Regions from separate parts of the Rhizobium sp. WSM409 genome, predicted to be linked through region 1. Evidence: riboswitches for the same ligand, from Rfam matches in the RefSeq annotation. Region 1 holds a riboswitch; the other holds the start of a gene.
What was found. A riboswitch is a leader RNA that binds a small molecule or an ion and turns the genes downstream of it on or off. The one in region 1 is predicted to bind S-adenosylmethionine.
Positions count from the first base shown of each region.

Region 2: linked by a shared signal. The riboswitch ahead of AC25BC_RS00970 (O-succinylhomoserine sulfhydrylase) and the one ahead of metA (homoserine O-acetyltransferase MetA) in region 1 are both predicted to bind S-adenosylmethionine.

Region 1 is NZ_CM172794.1:4,252,899-4,259,959, forward strand. It holds gene AC25BC_RS20925 (GntR family transcriptional regulator) at 1-658, opposite strand, end outside; gene AC25BC_RS20930 (aldose epimerase family protein) at 824-1,846, opposite strand; gene metA (homoserine O-acetyltransferase MetA) at 2,073-2,996, opposite strand; SAM riboswitch at 3,045-3,122, opposite strand; gene AC25BC_RS20940 (ABC transporter ATP-binding protein/permease) at 3,237-5,126, shown strand; gene AC25BC_RS20945 (hypothetical protein) at 5,198-5,827, opposite strand; gene AC25BC_RS20950 (ABC-F family ATP-binding cassette domain-containing protein) at 5,948-7,061, opposite strand, start outside.
Region 2 is NZ_CM172794.1:190,605-197,665, reverse strand. It holds gene AC25BC_RS00995 (glycosyltransferase family 2 protein) at 1-788, shown strand, start outside; gene AC25BC_RS00990 (glycoside hydrolase family 26 protein) at 808-1,746, shown strand; gene AC25BC_RS00985 (DUF995 domain-containing protein) at 1,765-2,274, shown strand; tRNA gene AC25BC_RS00980 (tRNA-Gly) at 2,405-2,478, opposite strand; gene AC25BC_RS00975 (2'-deoxycytidine 5'-triphosphate deaminase) at 2,538-3,632, opposite strand; SAM riboswitch at 3,706-3,784, shown strand; gene AC25BC_RS00970 (O-succinylhomoserine sulfhydrylase) at 3,827-5,011, shown strand; gene apaG (Co2+/Mg2+ efflux protein ApaG) at 5,384-5,776, shown strand; gene AC25BC_RS00960 (hypothetical protein) at 5,912-6,499, opposite strand; gene AC25BC_RS00955 (Hsp33 family molecular chaperone) at 6,632-7,061, opposite strand, start outside.

The DNA of each region.
Region 1 (7,061 bases):
GAAGCGCCGGCGCGCCTGATTTGACGTTCAGGATCGCCGCGGAGGACGGGTCGAGCGTGACCGCCGTCAGCCGCTGCAGCGCGCGGACGGGCCTGTGACCGCTGGCCGTCAACGCATCGTAAAGCGATCCCTCGCCGCCGGCATCGTGCCCCAGGAACTTGATCGGCACCACGGCGCGTTCGATCGCCAGCGGCAGGCCATCGGCAAGGCGCAAGCGGTCGAGTCTCAGCACCGGCTCGTCACCGCCGAGGCCGAGCAGGAAGGATTCCTCCGGCGACGGCGTATTGACCGCCCGCGACAATATCCGTGCGGCCGGCAGACGCCCGCGCGAGCGCATGTCGGCGGAGAAGGAGGAAAGCCGCCACAGCGACTGTTCCATGCGCTCCACCCTGCTCGATACGAAAGTACCGCTTCCATGGCGCGCTTCCAGTGCACCGGATGCCATCAGATCGCGATAGGCGGTGCGCACGGTGACACGGCCGAGCTTCAGAGCCTCGGCAAGGTCGCGCTCGCCCGGCAGCGCCGTGCCGGGCTTCAGTAGCCCTTCCTGAATGAGGCCAGTCAGCGTCTGCGCCAGCCGCTTGTAAAGCGGCCCGGTCAGTGCCTCGTCACGCAGGCCGCGGCTGTTCAGTTCCGCTATCAGACTGGTTCTATCCATGGGCACACAATAGAACCTATATAGAACCAATCGGCAAGTCGGAATCGAGCATGGAATCAAAAAACCCTCGCCGGGCGGACCGGCAAGGGTTTCATAGCGCTCAAATTTGACAGTCGTGCGTCCGCAGCGCCGCGCGTTTAGAAACGCGCCGGCGCTGGAGGATGCTCAGTTCTTGGTGAAGATATAATCCGTCTCCTGACGCAGCACTTCGCCGGGGCGCAGAACCGCATTCGGAAAACCTTGGTGGTTGATGGCATCCGGCCAGACCTGCGTCTCCAGGCAGAAGCCGGCGAACGGACCGTATTTGCGCCCGCCGATGCCCGGAGCCCCGGTGTCAAGCTTGAAGCCGGCATAGAACTGCACGCCTGGCTCGGTGCTGCGCACTTCCAGCGACACGCCGGAATAGAGGCTGCGGGCAAGCGCGACGCTCCGCTTGGCGGTGCGCTCGGCGGACAGGCAGAAATTATGATCGTAGGACACTTGTTCGCTGCCGACGAAACGCTTCATCGGCGCCATCTCGCGGAAATCGAATTCCGTGCCCTCGACGGGACGGATTTCACCGGTCGGCACCTGCTTCTCATCGGTCGGCAGATAGTGATCGGCGGCTATCATGATGTCATGGCCAAGCGCATCTTCGCGGCCGTCGAGATTGAAATAGGCGTGCTGGCAGACATTGGCGAGCGTCGGCTGGTCGCTGGTCGATTCGTAGGTGATCGACAGTTCACCATTGCCATGCACCCGGAAAGTCGCCTGGATGGTGCAATTGCCGGGATAGCCGGCGCGGCCATCGGGATCGACGATCTTCAGTACTACGCGGTCGACGTCATGCTCGACGATCGTCCAGTTGCGTTTGGCGATATTGTCGCTGCCGCCATGCAGATGCGTCACGCCGTTTTCATTCAGTTCGAGCTGATAGTCCTTGTCGTCAAGCGTGAACCTGCCGCCGCCGACGCGGTTGGCGCAGCGGCCGGGCGTCGCGCCGAAATAGGATGAATAGAGGGGGTAGCTGTCGAAATCGTCGAAGCCGAGCTGCAGCGGCGCGTCATGTCCCTCGAGACGCAGATCCTGGATGACCGCGCCCCAGCTCAGGATCTTGGCCGTCAGCCCGCCCCCCTTGATCTCGACCCGATAGACGGTCTCACCCGCCTTCGTCTGCCCGAAAACGTCCCGCTCCAACTTATCCGACATGATCGTCCGTCCATTCTATCTCTGCTGCAAATTCCGCAATTCGGAATCGATTTGGGGAATTTGCAGCGATTCAAAGTGTGCATTGCACGTCCGACGAAGACGCGCGGCGTGGTAGGGTTCAGGACAGGAACCTGCCCGGATTTGCTTCGATCCGCAACCGGCGGATCAGAAAGAAAAGCCGCAGCAGCAATGCGGCGGAACCAGCTCGCGGCGCGCTCGGCAACGGTCAGAGGTCGGTGCCGATCTCTTCCACATCAAAGGGTGTCGTCTGGTAGATTTCGTTGATCCAGTTGCCGAACAAAAGATGCGCATGGCTGCGCCAGCGGTTCTGCGGCGCAAGCGCCGGATCGTTATGCGGAAAGTAATTGTGCGGCATCTTGATCGGCACCCCGGCATTGACGTCGCGGAAATACTCGTCGGAAAGCGAGGTGGAATCATATTCGACATGGTTGAACATGTAGAGCCGCCGGCCTCTCTTCTCGTGCACGAGGCAGACGCCCATTTCGCTCGACTCCATCAGGATCTCCAGGCTTTCGGATTTCTCGATATCGGCGCGGCGCACTTCGGTCCAGCGCGACACCGGCACTTCGAAATTGTCGGAAAAGCCGTTGAGATAGATCGAGGAAGGTTTCAGATTCCGGTGGCGGTAGACGCCGAAGGCCTTCTCTTTCAGCTCGTATTTCGGAACGCCGTGAAAATGATAGACCGCCGCCATCGCGCCCCAGCAGACGTTCATCGTCGAATGGACATTCGTTTCCGTCCAGTCGAGAATCTCCCGCATCTCCGCCCAATAGGTGACGTCCTCATAGGGCAAAAGCTCGATCGGTGCCCCGGTGATGATGAAGCCGTCGAACTTGCGGTGCTTTACTTCTTCCCAGGTCTGGTAGAAGGCAAGCAGATGGTCCTCGGACGTATTCTTCGCCTTGTGGCCGCCGATACGGACAAGCGACAGCTCCACCTGCAGCGGCGAGGCGCCGACGAGGCGGGCCATCTGCAGTTCGGTCTTGATCTTGTTCGGCATGAGATTGAGCAGCCCGATCTGCAACGGTCGGATATCCTGACGGATCGCCAACGTCTCGGTCATCACCCGCACACCCTCCTGAACCAGGGTTTCGAAGGCGGGCAGCGTATCGGGGATCTTGATGGGCATTGCGGTCACTCGATCAAAAACAAAAAACCGGCGGCGACAAAAATCGCTACCGGTCCGCACGCGGCCCTTTAGCGACTTTTTTAACGTGGCTGCAAGCCGGCCGGCCAAATCACCACGGAGGCCTTAATTAGACCCAGTCTGATTGCGAATCAACTGGCGAAAACATGCAGGAGAAACTCATGCAAGCATCATCACACTTTAATGACTGATAGAATCTGTTGATAGACCGGTAACGCCACCATGTTATTTATAGGGGCATGGGCGATTTGGAAAAGCGTAATGGCAGATAAGATCGAGAGGAAGCCGGGCATCGGAAGGCAGGATAGGGTAGGGTATGATTTAAGCCTGACATATCGCCTCGGCGTCATGTTCTCAGCATTCTGGAATTCGGAAGTGCGTGGCAAGGTGCTGTTTCTGGCCACCGTGCTGATCCTCGTCATCCTGGCGACGTCCTACGGCCAGGTCATCCTGAACGAGTGGAATGCTCCTTTCTACGACTCGCTGGAGCGCCGCGACCTCGGCGAATTCTTCCACCAGCTCGAAATCTTCGCGATGATCGCCGGCACGCTGCTGCTGCTCAACGTGCTGCAGGCCTGGCTGAATCAGATGACGGCGCTCTATATGCGCGAAGGTTTGTCGCGCGACCTGGTCGACCAGTGGCTGAAGCGCAAGCGAGCGCTGCGGCTCGCCTCCAGCGGCCTGATCGGCGTCAATCCGGACCAGCGTCTGCACGAGGATTCCCGCAACCTTGCCGAAAGCACGACGGGATTGGTTCTCGGCCTGCTGCAGTCTACCATTCTTCTGGTGAGCTTCATCGGCGTGCTCTGGGAGCTTTCGAGCGGCTTCATCTTCCGCATCAGCGGCCATAGCTTCTCCATTCCAGGCTACATGGTCTGGGCAGCGATTTTCTATGCCGCTTCCGCCTCGGTGCTGAGCCAGGTGGTCGGCCGCAAGCTGGTGAAGCTCAATGCCGACCGTTTTTCGAAAGAAGCCGAGCTTCGCTTCACGCTGATGCATGCCAATGAGAACATGCCGGCAATTACCGTTGCCCGCGGCGAGGAGAACGAGCGTCGGCGCATCAACACCGATATCAGCTCGGTCCTGACAGTCGTCAAGCGGCTTGCTATGGCCAATACCAATCTCACCTGGGTTTCGGCCGGCTATGGCTGGCTGGTGATCGTCATTCCGATCATCGTTGCCGCCCCCGCCTATTTCTCCGGCGGACTCACCCTCGGCCAGCTGATGATGTCCGTCGGTGCCTTCAACCAGGTCAACACGGCGCTGCGCTGGTATGTGTCCAATTTCGGCCCGATCGCCGAATGGCGCGCCACGCTGATGCGCGTCACCGATTTCCGCCAGGCGCTGGTCGAGATGGAAGAGGACTTCGACCTGAAGGACAGCATCGCCTATGAAAACGCCGCGCCCGACACGCTGACGCTGAAGGACGTGGTGATCGTCGCCAAGATCGGTGAAGACATCGAGGAATGCGGCGGTTTCCGTCTGCGTGAAACCAATGTCGTGATCAAAGCCGGCGAAAAAATCATGATCAACGGCGATCACAGCGTCAATCGCAAGCTGCTCTTCCAGGCGATGGCCGGCCTCTGGCCGTGCGGCAGCGGCACGATAGGCCTGCCGCCGATCGACGACATGCTCTTCGTTCCCCAGCTCGCCTATGTCCCCGGTGGCTCACTGCGCGAGGCGCTGGCCTTTCCCGAACGTCCCGAAGCCTACGAGAAAGCCGACGTCGAGGCGGCCCTCGACAAGGTTGGTCTGCATTCGCTGATCGCAAGGCTCGAAACCCGCGCCCGCTGGGACAAGCTGCTCGACAGCGACCAGCAGAAAGCGATCGGATTTGCCCGGCTGCTTCTCGTGCGCCCGCGCTGGATCATCTTCGACGAAGTGCTGGAAGGCATGGAGCCGGAATTGCAGGAAACAATGGCCAAACTGCTCACCTCGATGCCCGAAAGCGGCATGATCTATATCGGCCGCTCCGAGGCCTATCTCGAGGCGCTGAAGCCGCGCGTGCTGCATCTGCAGGCGCTGCCGTCAGCATCCGAGGAGCCGCCTGCCGTCCAGACCGGCGCCAGCGCCAGTGCGGGCGCTGCCGCCGTGCCCGCGCCGGCGCTTTAATGCATGCCGTCCAAAAATGTGGAGCGGTTTTGGGATGTCGGCATGCATAAGACGAGGATTTGAGCCGCTGGTCACATCGGCGGTATGACGCCGTTGAGGCCGACGGCGATCTGGCTGGCCGAGATGCTGCCATCCGCCGCCTTCTCGCCGGTGACGACGACGCCGGCACCGGCCTTCATATCATCCTTGGTCGCAGGCGCCAACGTCACGATCGGCGTGCCATCGGCAATCGTGATGGTCTTTTCCTTGCCCTGATAGGTCAGCGTGATCGTGTGGCCGTCGACGGACTTGACGGCGTTGCTGACAGTCGCGTTGGTCATCTGGCTGTTCGGCTGCGCATCCCAGGGACGGTTGCCCTCACCGGTTCCCTTCATCGACGCCGGAAAGATCAGCACCTCGATCGCCCCGTCCGGGCCCGTGCCCTTCGGAAGCGAAGCGACGCCGACGAAATCGCCGGGTTTGATATCCTCGACCGAAGCTTTTTTGATGCCGCCGACCTTCCAGCCGGGTTTCAGCGCGACCGTCGCATCGCTGCCTTCGCGCGTCTTGACGACGAGCGTATCGCCGCTGAGGCTTTCTATGGCGCCGCGAACACGAATGCGCTGGGCATCCTGCGCCTGTGCAGCTTGCGACAGGGCAAGCGCCATGAGGCTGCCGGCGACAAACGCCGTGAGAATTCCGGAATAAGGCTTGCGAGACATATGACTTTTCCTTGTCGCCATTGCGATCGGCAATATCCCCGGCTGCCGGACGGCACCTTATGCCGCCGGGCGACACACTGACGAATCAAGGAAAAGTGAGCCTCCAGCCTCGAGAAAATCTCACCCTTCCAGCTCTTCCCGCAGCATTTCGAGCGCCAGCCACTCCTCTTCCATGTCAGTCAGGCTGCCGCGCAGTTTTTCCATCTCGCCGGCAAGCCGGTTGAAAGCTGCGGGATCGCGCGTGAAAAGATTGGGATCTGCCATCACCTGTTCGCGCTTTGCGATTTCCGCTTCGGCCTTCGCCATTTCCTTTGGCAGGTTTTCCAGTGCGAATTTCTGCTTGAAGGAGAGCTTGACCTTCGAGCTGCTTGAAGCTGTTGCTTGCTGGGTCTTCGGCTTCTCCGCCGCCTTCTCGGCCCTCTTACGCTCCTCGAGCGCGCCCTTGCGCTGTACAAGCATGTCCGAGTAGCCGCCGGCATATTCGATCCAGCGACCATCAGGCGCATCCGGCACAGCGGGTGCGATCGTCGAGGTCACGGTGCGGTCGAGGAAATCGCGGTCGTGGCTGACGAGAATGACGGTGCCGGGAAAGCCGGCGACAATCTCCTGCAGGAGATCGAGCGTTTCGATATCGAGATCGTTGGTCGGCTCGTCGAGGATCAAGAGGTTCGTCGGGCGCGAAAGGATGCGCGCCAGCATCAGCCGGGCGCGTTCGCCGCCGGAGAGGTTTCTGATCGGCGTACGCGCTTGTTCCGGCTGGAACAGAAATTCCTTCATGTAGCCGGTGACATGGCGCTGCTCGCCGTTTACGAGCAGGTTTTCGCCGCGCCCATCCGTCAGATAGTTGGCAAGCGTATCCTCGGGGTCGAGATCCTCGCGTTTCTGGTCGAGCGTCGCGATCTCCAGATTGGTGCCGAGCTTGACGATGCCGCTATCGGGTGAAAGCTGCCCGGTCAGCATCTTCAGCAGCGTCGTCTTGCCGGCGCCGTTCGGTCCGACGAGACCAATGCAGTCGCCGCGATGCACGCGTATCGAAAACGGCGTGACGATAGCCCGCTCACCGAAGCTCTTGGTGATCTTGTCGGCCTCGATCACCAGCTTGCCGGATTCCTGCGCGTCCGAAACCGTCGCCTGCACCGTGCCCTGCGGTCCCTTGTGGCCGCGATAGTTCGAGCGCATCGTCTGCAACTCGCCGAGACGGCGCATGTTACGCTTGCGCCGCGCCGTGACGCCG
Region 2 (7,061 bases), 740 kb from region 1:
TCATGTTTGCTTTGCCGATCATCGCGCTCGTGCGCGGCCAGAATTTCGTGACCGTGACCTATCCCGATTTCCTGGCGCATTTCGCACCGCTTTCTATCGCTCTCGTGGTGATGGCTTATCGCTGGCGCGCCAGCAGCTCGTTCCGCCCCTACGACGCCAAGATCCTGAGCTGGGAATGCATGCTCTTTCTCTTCGCCCGCTGGCCCTGGGCGCTCGCCGGCACGCTGGCTGCGGTGCACGATTTTGTGACAGGCTCCTTCGTCGATTTCCGCGTCACGCCGAAAGGCCGGTCCGAAGTCGATCTGCTGCCGGTGCGTGTCCTGGCGCCCTACGCTGTGCTGGCGCTCATGGCGGTATTGCCTGCCCTGGCAATCGGCGATGCCGGCGCCTCCAAGGGCGGTTACTTCTTTACCATCCTGAACGCCGCAATCTACTGCGCGCTGCTGTTGGTCATCGTCGGGCGTCATTCGAAGGAGAATACTGTTGCGGCGGCCCCGCGTTTCTACCGTCCGGCGATGGCGACCGTGCTTCTGGCGCTCGTCGCGTTGCCGGGGGCTGCAACCATCATGCGCGGAAAGGATGCGACCGAGGCACTCGCCTGGGGCAGCGGCCGCCTTCAGCTGTTCGAAGAGCGCTACGCCGCCTCCGGTGCAGGCCGGGGCGGGACCGCCCTGCGCACGATCTTCTTCAAACCACGATGGATTTCCGATCCGGAGGAAATCCAACTGAGAACGGATGCCGCTCACCCGGATGTGCGGCCGAGCGTGGAGGAAGTACACAATGCATAGCCCATCCAAAATAGCCCTGTTGTCGTTAACCGGCCTGTTGCTGTCGGGAGTCGCGGTCCTGCCGACCGCTCTGGGCAGTTCTGCCGAAGGGCAGCCGCTTGCAATGACGACATCGTCCATTGCGCCGCCGACCAAAATGCCGGTCGTCACGAAGGAGTCGATCACGTTCGGCGCCTATGATCCGCACGGAGATTTAGGCGCCTCGCCCGATTCGAAGATCGAACACCTCTTCCTGCCCTGGGAAGATGTCGATCTGCGCACGCTCGCCCTCGCCGACGATTATGCGCAAGCGCGTGGCCGCACCCTGCTGATCTCGGTCGAGCCCTGGACCTGGTCGACCGGTTCGCGCCAAACCTCGCAGGAACTGCTGCACAGCATCCTCAACGGTTCGCGCGATGCGAACATGGCCGCCGTCTGCTCGACTGCTGCCAAGCTGAAAAGTCCGGTCATCATTCGCTGGGGACAGGAAATGGACGAAACCGACAGCCAGTTCTCCTGGTCGCATTGGCAGGGCGACGATTATGCCAAGGCCTATCGCCGGATGGTGGAGGTCTGCAAGGTCCACCTGAAGACGGCCAAATACATGTGGTCACCGAAGGGCAATGAGGGGCTTCAAGCCTTTTATCCCGGCAACGATGTCGTCGATCTCATCGGGCTCTCGGTCTTTGGCCTGGAGCAATACGACAGGGACAAGACTGGCCGCGACCAGACGTTTGCCGAGCACCTTGCGCCCGGATACGCCCGTGTCGCCGGTTACGGCAAGCCCATCATGGTTGCCGAACTCGGATACGAAGGCGGCGATTCCTTCGTGCGAAACTGGGCTGAGAGCGTAACGAAACGCTATCCCCAGTTCCCGGCGCTGAGCGCCGTTGTCTACTTCAACGACCGTGAAGTCTATCCGTGGCCGGACGGCTATGGCCGCCCCGACTGGCGGATCGTCCGCGAAAGCATCAATTGAACAAGAAGGAACCTGAACATGTCCATGCTTCAAAAAATGTTCCTGGCCGTGGTCCTGACCGGCGGTATCGCCACGGCCGCGTCCGCTGCCGGAACCAATGAGCCTGCGGGGATCGAGACCGCAAAACCGATGAGCAGCGCGGAAATCTATCGGCTCTACAACCAGAATTCCTGGATGTGGAAAGCCGGCGCCGGCTACTTCTCCGCAAAGGCGCGTCGCTTTACCGCCTGGTCGCGGGAAAATGGCTCGCCGTCCTTCGGCACGGGCCGCTGGTTCATCACGGAAACGGGTAAACTCTGCTTCAACGCCGACTGGCACGCCAAGACCGGAACGGCGACGGCAATCACCTGCTTCAGCCACCGCAAGAAGGGCGGCCTGATCTATCAGAAACGCGAACCGGACGGTGAATGGTACGTTTTCAAGAGCGCACCGGCACAAGCCACCGACGAATTCGCAAAGCTTCGCCGCGGCGACTACGTGAGGTCTCAATTGGGGGGAATTGAGATGAGCGTCAGTAAGACCAGATAAAGGCGAAGCTAGGGGTTGCGCGCGGCCGAGGCGCCATCTGTGTCCTTGTAGGAGCCGATGCCTGCGCGCAACCCTTTTCATAAAAGATCACGAAGCGCCTTCAAAAGGCGGCGAACGGCCTGAGGGTGAATGGAGCGGGTGAAGGGAATCGAACCCTCGTATTCAGCTTGGGAAGCTGCTGCTCTACCATTGAGCTACACCCGCGATGAAGCGAGATTTCCAACAGATAGGGGCCGCTGTCAAGTCGCGGCCGCCGGGAAGCCTCAGATGCGGAAGTGCTTCGAGAGCTTCAGGCCCTGGGCCTGGTAATTGGAGCCTAGGCCGGAGCCGTAGAGGCTGGCGGGCTTTTCCTGCATGTGTTCGTAGACGAGGCGGCCGACGATCTGGCCGTCTTCGAGGATGAAGGGCACCTCGTGGCTGCGCACTTCGAGCACCGCGCGGCTGCCGCGCCCGCCGGCAGGCGCATGGCCGAAGCCCGGATCGAAGAAGCCGGCATAATGGACGCGGAATTCGCCGACCAGCGGATCGAAGGGGGTCATTTCGGCTGCGTAATCCGGCGGCACGTGCACCGCCTCGCGCGAGACGAGGATATAGAATTCATCGGGATCGAGGATCAGCTCGTTGCGGCCGCGGCTGTGGAGCGGCTCCCAGAAATCGAAGAGGTCGTGCTCGGCCTTCTTGTCGACGTCGACGACGGCGGTGTGATGTTTGCCGCGATAACCGATCAGGCCGTCCTTGTCTCCGGCGAGGTCGATCGACAGGGCGATGCCGCCGCCGGAAACGTTCGGCAGCTTGCTGGCGACCAGCGTCTCGCTCTCATGCAGCTTCAACAGTTCCGGCTCGCCGAGCAGCGCCTGGCCGACGCGGAACCGGATCTGCGACAGCCGCGAGCCGCGGCGCACAACGATCGGGAAGGTGCGCGGGCTGATTTCGAGATAGAGCGGGCCGGAATAGCCTGATGGGATCTTGTCGAATTCCTGGGCGTAGTCGGTAATGACGCGGGTGAAGATATCGAGGCGCCCGGTCGAGCTCTTCGGATTGGCCGAGGCCGACATCTCGGCCGGCAGCGCCAGGCTCTCCATCAGCGGCACGATATAGACGCAGCCCGTTTCGAGCACCGCGCCTTCGGAGAGGTCGATCACGTGCAGGCTCAGCCGGTCAAGCTTGTCGGACACCAGATGCGAGGGGCCTGGCATGAAGCTGGCACGCACCCGAAAAGCCTTGCCGCCCAAGCGCAGGTCGAGGCTTGCCGGCTGGATCTGGTCGCGGTCCAGCTCCCGCTCGGAGATCAGACGCCCCGTTTCGAACAGCGCGGAGATCGCGCGATCCGCCAGAATTCCCGTTTCGCGAGCCATCATGCCTCATCCATCATTTGCCGCCGACAAAACCAAACTCGGGGAATTGACGCAAGCAGCTAACAGCAGTATTGCAGAATTATCCCGTGGTGATTTGGCCGGTCGGCTTGCAGCCACGTTAAACAAGTGGCTAAAAAGACCGGGTTGAAACCGGTCTGCTTTTGCGACCGGTTTTTTTGTTATGTGAAGGTGATGGCATGAGCAAGACCTGGCGCCCGGCAACCCAACTCGTCCACGGTGGCACGCTGCGTTCGCAATATGGCGAGACGTCCGAGGCAATCTATCTCACCCAAGGCTTCGTCTACGAAACGTCCGAGGCGGCCGAAGCCCGCTTCAAGGGCGAGACGGAGGGCTTCATCTACGCCCGCTACGGCAGCCCCACCAACGACATGTTCGAAAAGCGCATGTGCATGCTCGAAGGCGCCGAAGACGCCCGCGCCACCGCTTCCGGCATGGCCGCCGTCACCGCGGCGATCCTCTGCCAGCTGAAATCAGGCGATCATATCGTCGCCGCGCGCGCCCTGTTCGGTTCCTGCCGCTGGGTCGTCGAGACGCTGGCGCCGAAATACGGCATCGACTGCACGCTGATCGACGGCCGGGATCTGGCGAACTGGGAAAAGGCGATCACGCCGAAGACCAAGGTGTTCTTCCTGGAAAGCCCGACCAACCCGACGCTCGAAGTGATCGATATCGCTGGCGTCGCCAAGCTCGCCAACCAGGTCGGCGCCAAGGTCGTCGTCGACAATGTCTTTGCCACGCCACTTTTCCAGAAGCCCCTGGAGCTCGGCGCCCATATCGTCGTTTATTCCGCCACCAAGCATATTGACGGCCAGGGCCGCTGCCTCGGCGGTGTCGTTCTTTCCGACAAGGAATGGATCGACGAGAACCTGCACGACTACTTCCGCCATACTGGGCCGGCCATGTCGCCGTTCAATGCCTGGACACTGTTGAAAGGCATCGAGACGCTGCCGCTGCGCGTGCGCCAGCAGACCGAGAATGCGGCAAAGATCGCCGATTTCCTGGCCGAGCAGGGCAAGGTCGCCAAGGTGATCTATCCCGGCCGCAAGGACCATCCGCAGGCCGATATCATCGCCAAGCAGATGACCGGCGGCTCGACGCTGGTCGCCTTCGAGCTGAAGGGCGGCAAGGATGCGGCCTTTGCGCTGCAGAACGCGCTCGATATCGTCAAGATCTCCAACAATCTCGGCGACAGCAAGAGCCTGATCACCCATCCGGCGACGACGACGCACAAGAACCTGACGGATGAGGCGCGCGCCGAACTCGGCATTTCCCCGGGCACGGTCCGCCTTTCGGCCGGCATCGAGGATACCGACGACCTGATCGAAGATTTCGCCAAGGCGCTTGACAAGGTCTTGGCCTGATCGACAGCCAGAGCGGCCGGACCCCACCCGGGTTCGGCCGGATCTCACTAAAGCGCGTCGCGATCTTTCAGATTCGCTCCTCGCGCTTTAGTTTTTGTTTTTACGCATGTCGTTATCGCAAAACCGCTGCACACTTTTGCGCGACATGCTTGGGGTTCGGCCGTGCCGGACCTCACTGGGTGAGACCGAGGGGGGGGGGGGAACAAGTTTGCCCGCCGCGGCGTTCCGAAACTGAATTAACACTGACAATTAGGCTTAACGATCGAAAACCCTTCGGATCACAGCCATTTCAGCGATGATAATTGTTCCGTTTCTTGACGGACAGGGCCTCTTATAAGATACGGGTAAGATATCTTGACTAAGGTGCAAGGCATGTATCGCGCCCTCACAAGAGAGATCGAAGTTGTCGTCGAGCCGTTCTATCTGGAGGAGCAATCCGATCCGGACGACGACCGCTATGTCTGGGGTTACCGGATTGTCATCAGCAACAATTCCGGCATAGCCGTTCGACTGGTCAATCGTTACTGGAACATCACCGACCAGAACGGCCAGGTGGACGAGGTGACCGGTCCCGGCGTCGTCGGCGAGCAGCCGCGGCTCAGCCCCGGCGACACCTACGAATATTCCTCCGGCTGTCCGCTCGACACGCCCTCAGGGCTGATGTTCGGCCATTACCAGATGGAAACGGACGACGGCGAGATGTTCGATGTCGACATCCCCGCCTTCTCGCTGGATTCACCTGGGCTGCTGCGCGTGCTTAATTGAGAGCGTAGGTTCGCGGTCGTTTCGTCGGTGCAAGCACGGCGCGTGGATCCGGCCGGCTACAGCCTTCCAGTCAGTACCAGCATGGACGCCGTACCCTCGGTCGTAGATCCTCGGGCTTGCCCAGTCATCAATCTACTAAAGGTCAAAAGGATCCGAGGCCTGGGTGCCTGGCTTTGCTTCGAACGGATCTTTTGATTGTGGCGGCGCCGGATGTTTTGCGACCGCATCGTTTACCGCCTTTTGGCAGGCGAGCAACTCATCCGCTGCACTGGCGGAATCTTTCAAACCGAGAGCCACAATCTGCTTTCCTCCAAAGCTGGCGCGGAAACTCAGTTTACCAGCGAACTCCTCAATCAAGTCGGGATCCTCGAAATCAATCCATAATGATTTGAGGCCATCGAGATCCAGACCTCTCCCATCAGCCGTCCGTTTAGACTGGTCGAACGAGAGTTCGATGGGATAATGCTTACCTTTCTCCAAGGATTTCCAGTTTGGGTTTCCGAGCAGAATGTAAAGAGGGTTGTCCTTTTTGCGGAAATTGAAGCCAAGACGAAAAATGGTGTCGTCATCAAAGGAAGTCAGAACAAAACAGCCATTGTCTAAAGTCGGGTCGACAGCCACGCTCCAGCCCCCGACCTCTTTCCATGGGACTGTCTGGTCATCAGCCAAGCTCACTGGTGGCATCGCAGCTATGAGCGCGAGTACAAAAAACAAAAGTCTCATCAACGCCCCATCCGCTTTCTTAGGCCAGAACCAATGAAACAGAATAGGTGCACAGTGACTACGCGAAGTCGAGTCACCGTGCTGCATCATCGCTAATCTTTTATTGTTCGCTGTGCGTGTCCTTAACCGCGCCTATTCCGCCGGCTGAAGTTCGGCCGGCTCGAAGCGGTAGGTGGTCGAGCAGAATTCGCAGGTCACGGCGATTTCGCCATCTTCCTGGCTGGCCTCGATCTCCTCGGCCGAAAAGCCCTTCAGCACGCCCTTGATCTTGTCGCGCGAGCAGCTGCAGCGGTCGAAAACCGCGCGCGGTTCGTAGACGCGCACGCCGCGCTCGTGGAACAGGCGGAACAGCAGCCGCTCGGTTCCGACCAGCGGATCGGTGAGTTCATCGGCGTCGATGGTCTCGACCAGCGAACGCGCTTCGAGCCAGGCATCGTCCTCGCCGTGCGGGCGGCTGCCGGTGTCGCCGTCGCCGCCGTGGAGATCCGGCTGGCGCATGCGCTCCGGCGCTTCCGGAAGGAACTGGGCGACGAGGCCGCCTGCCCGCCAGCGATGGCGCGGC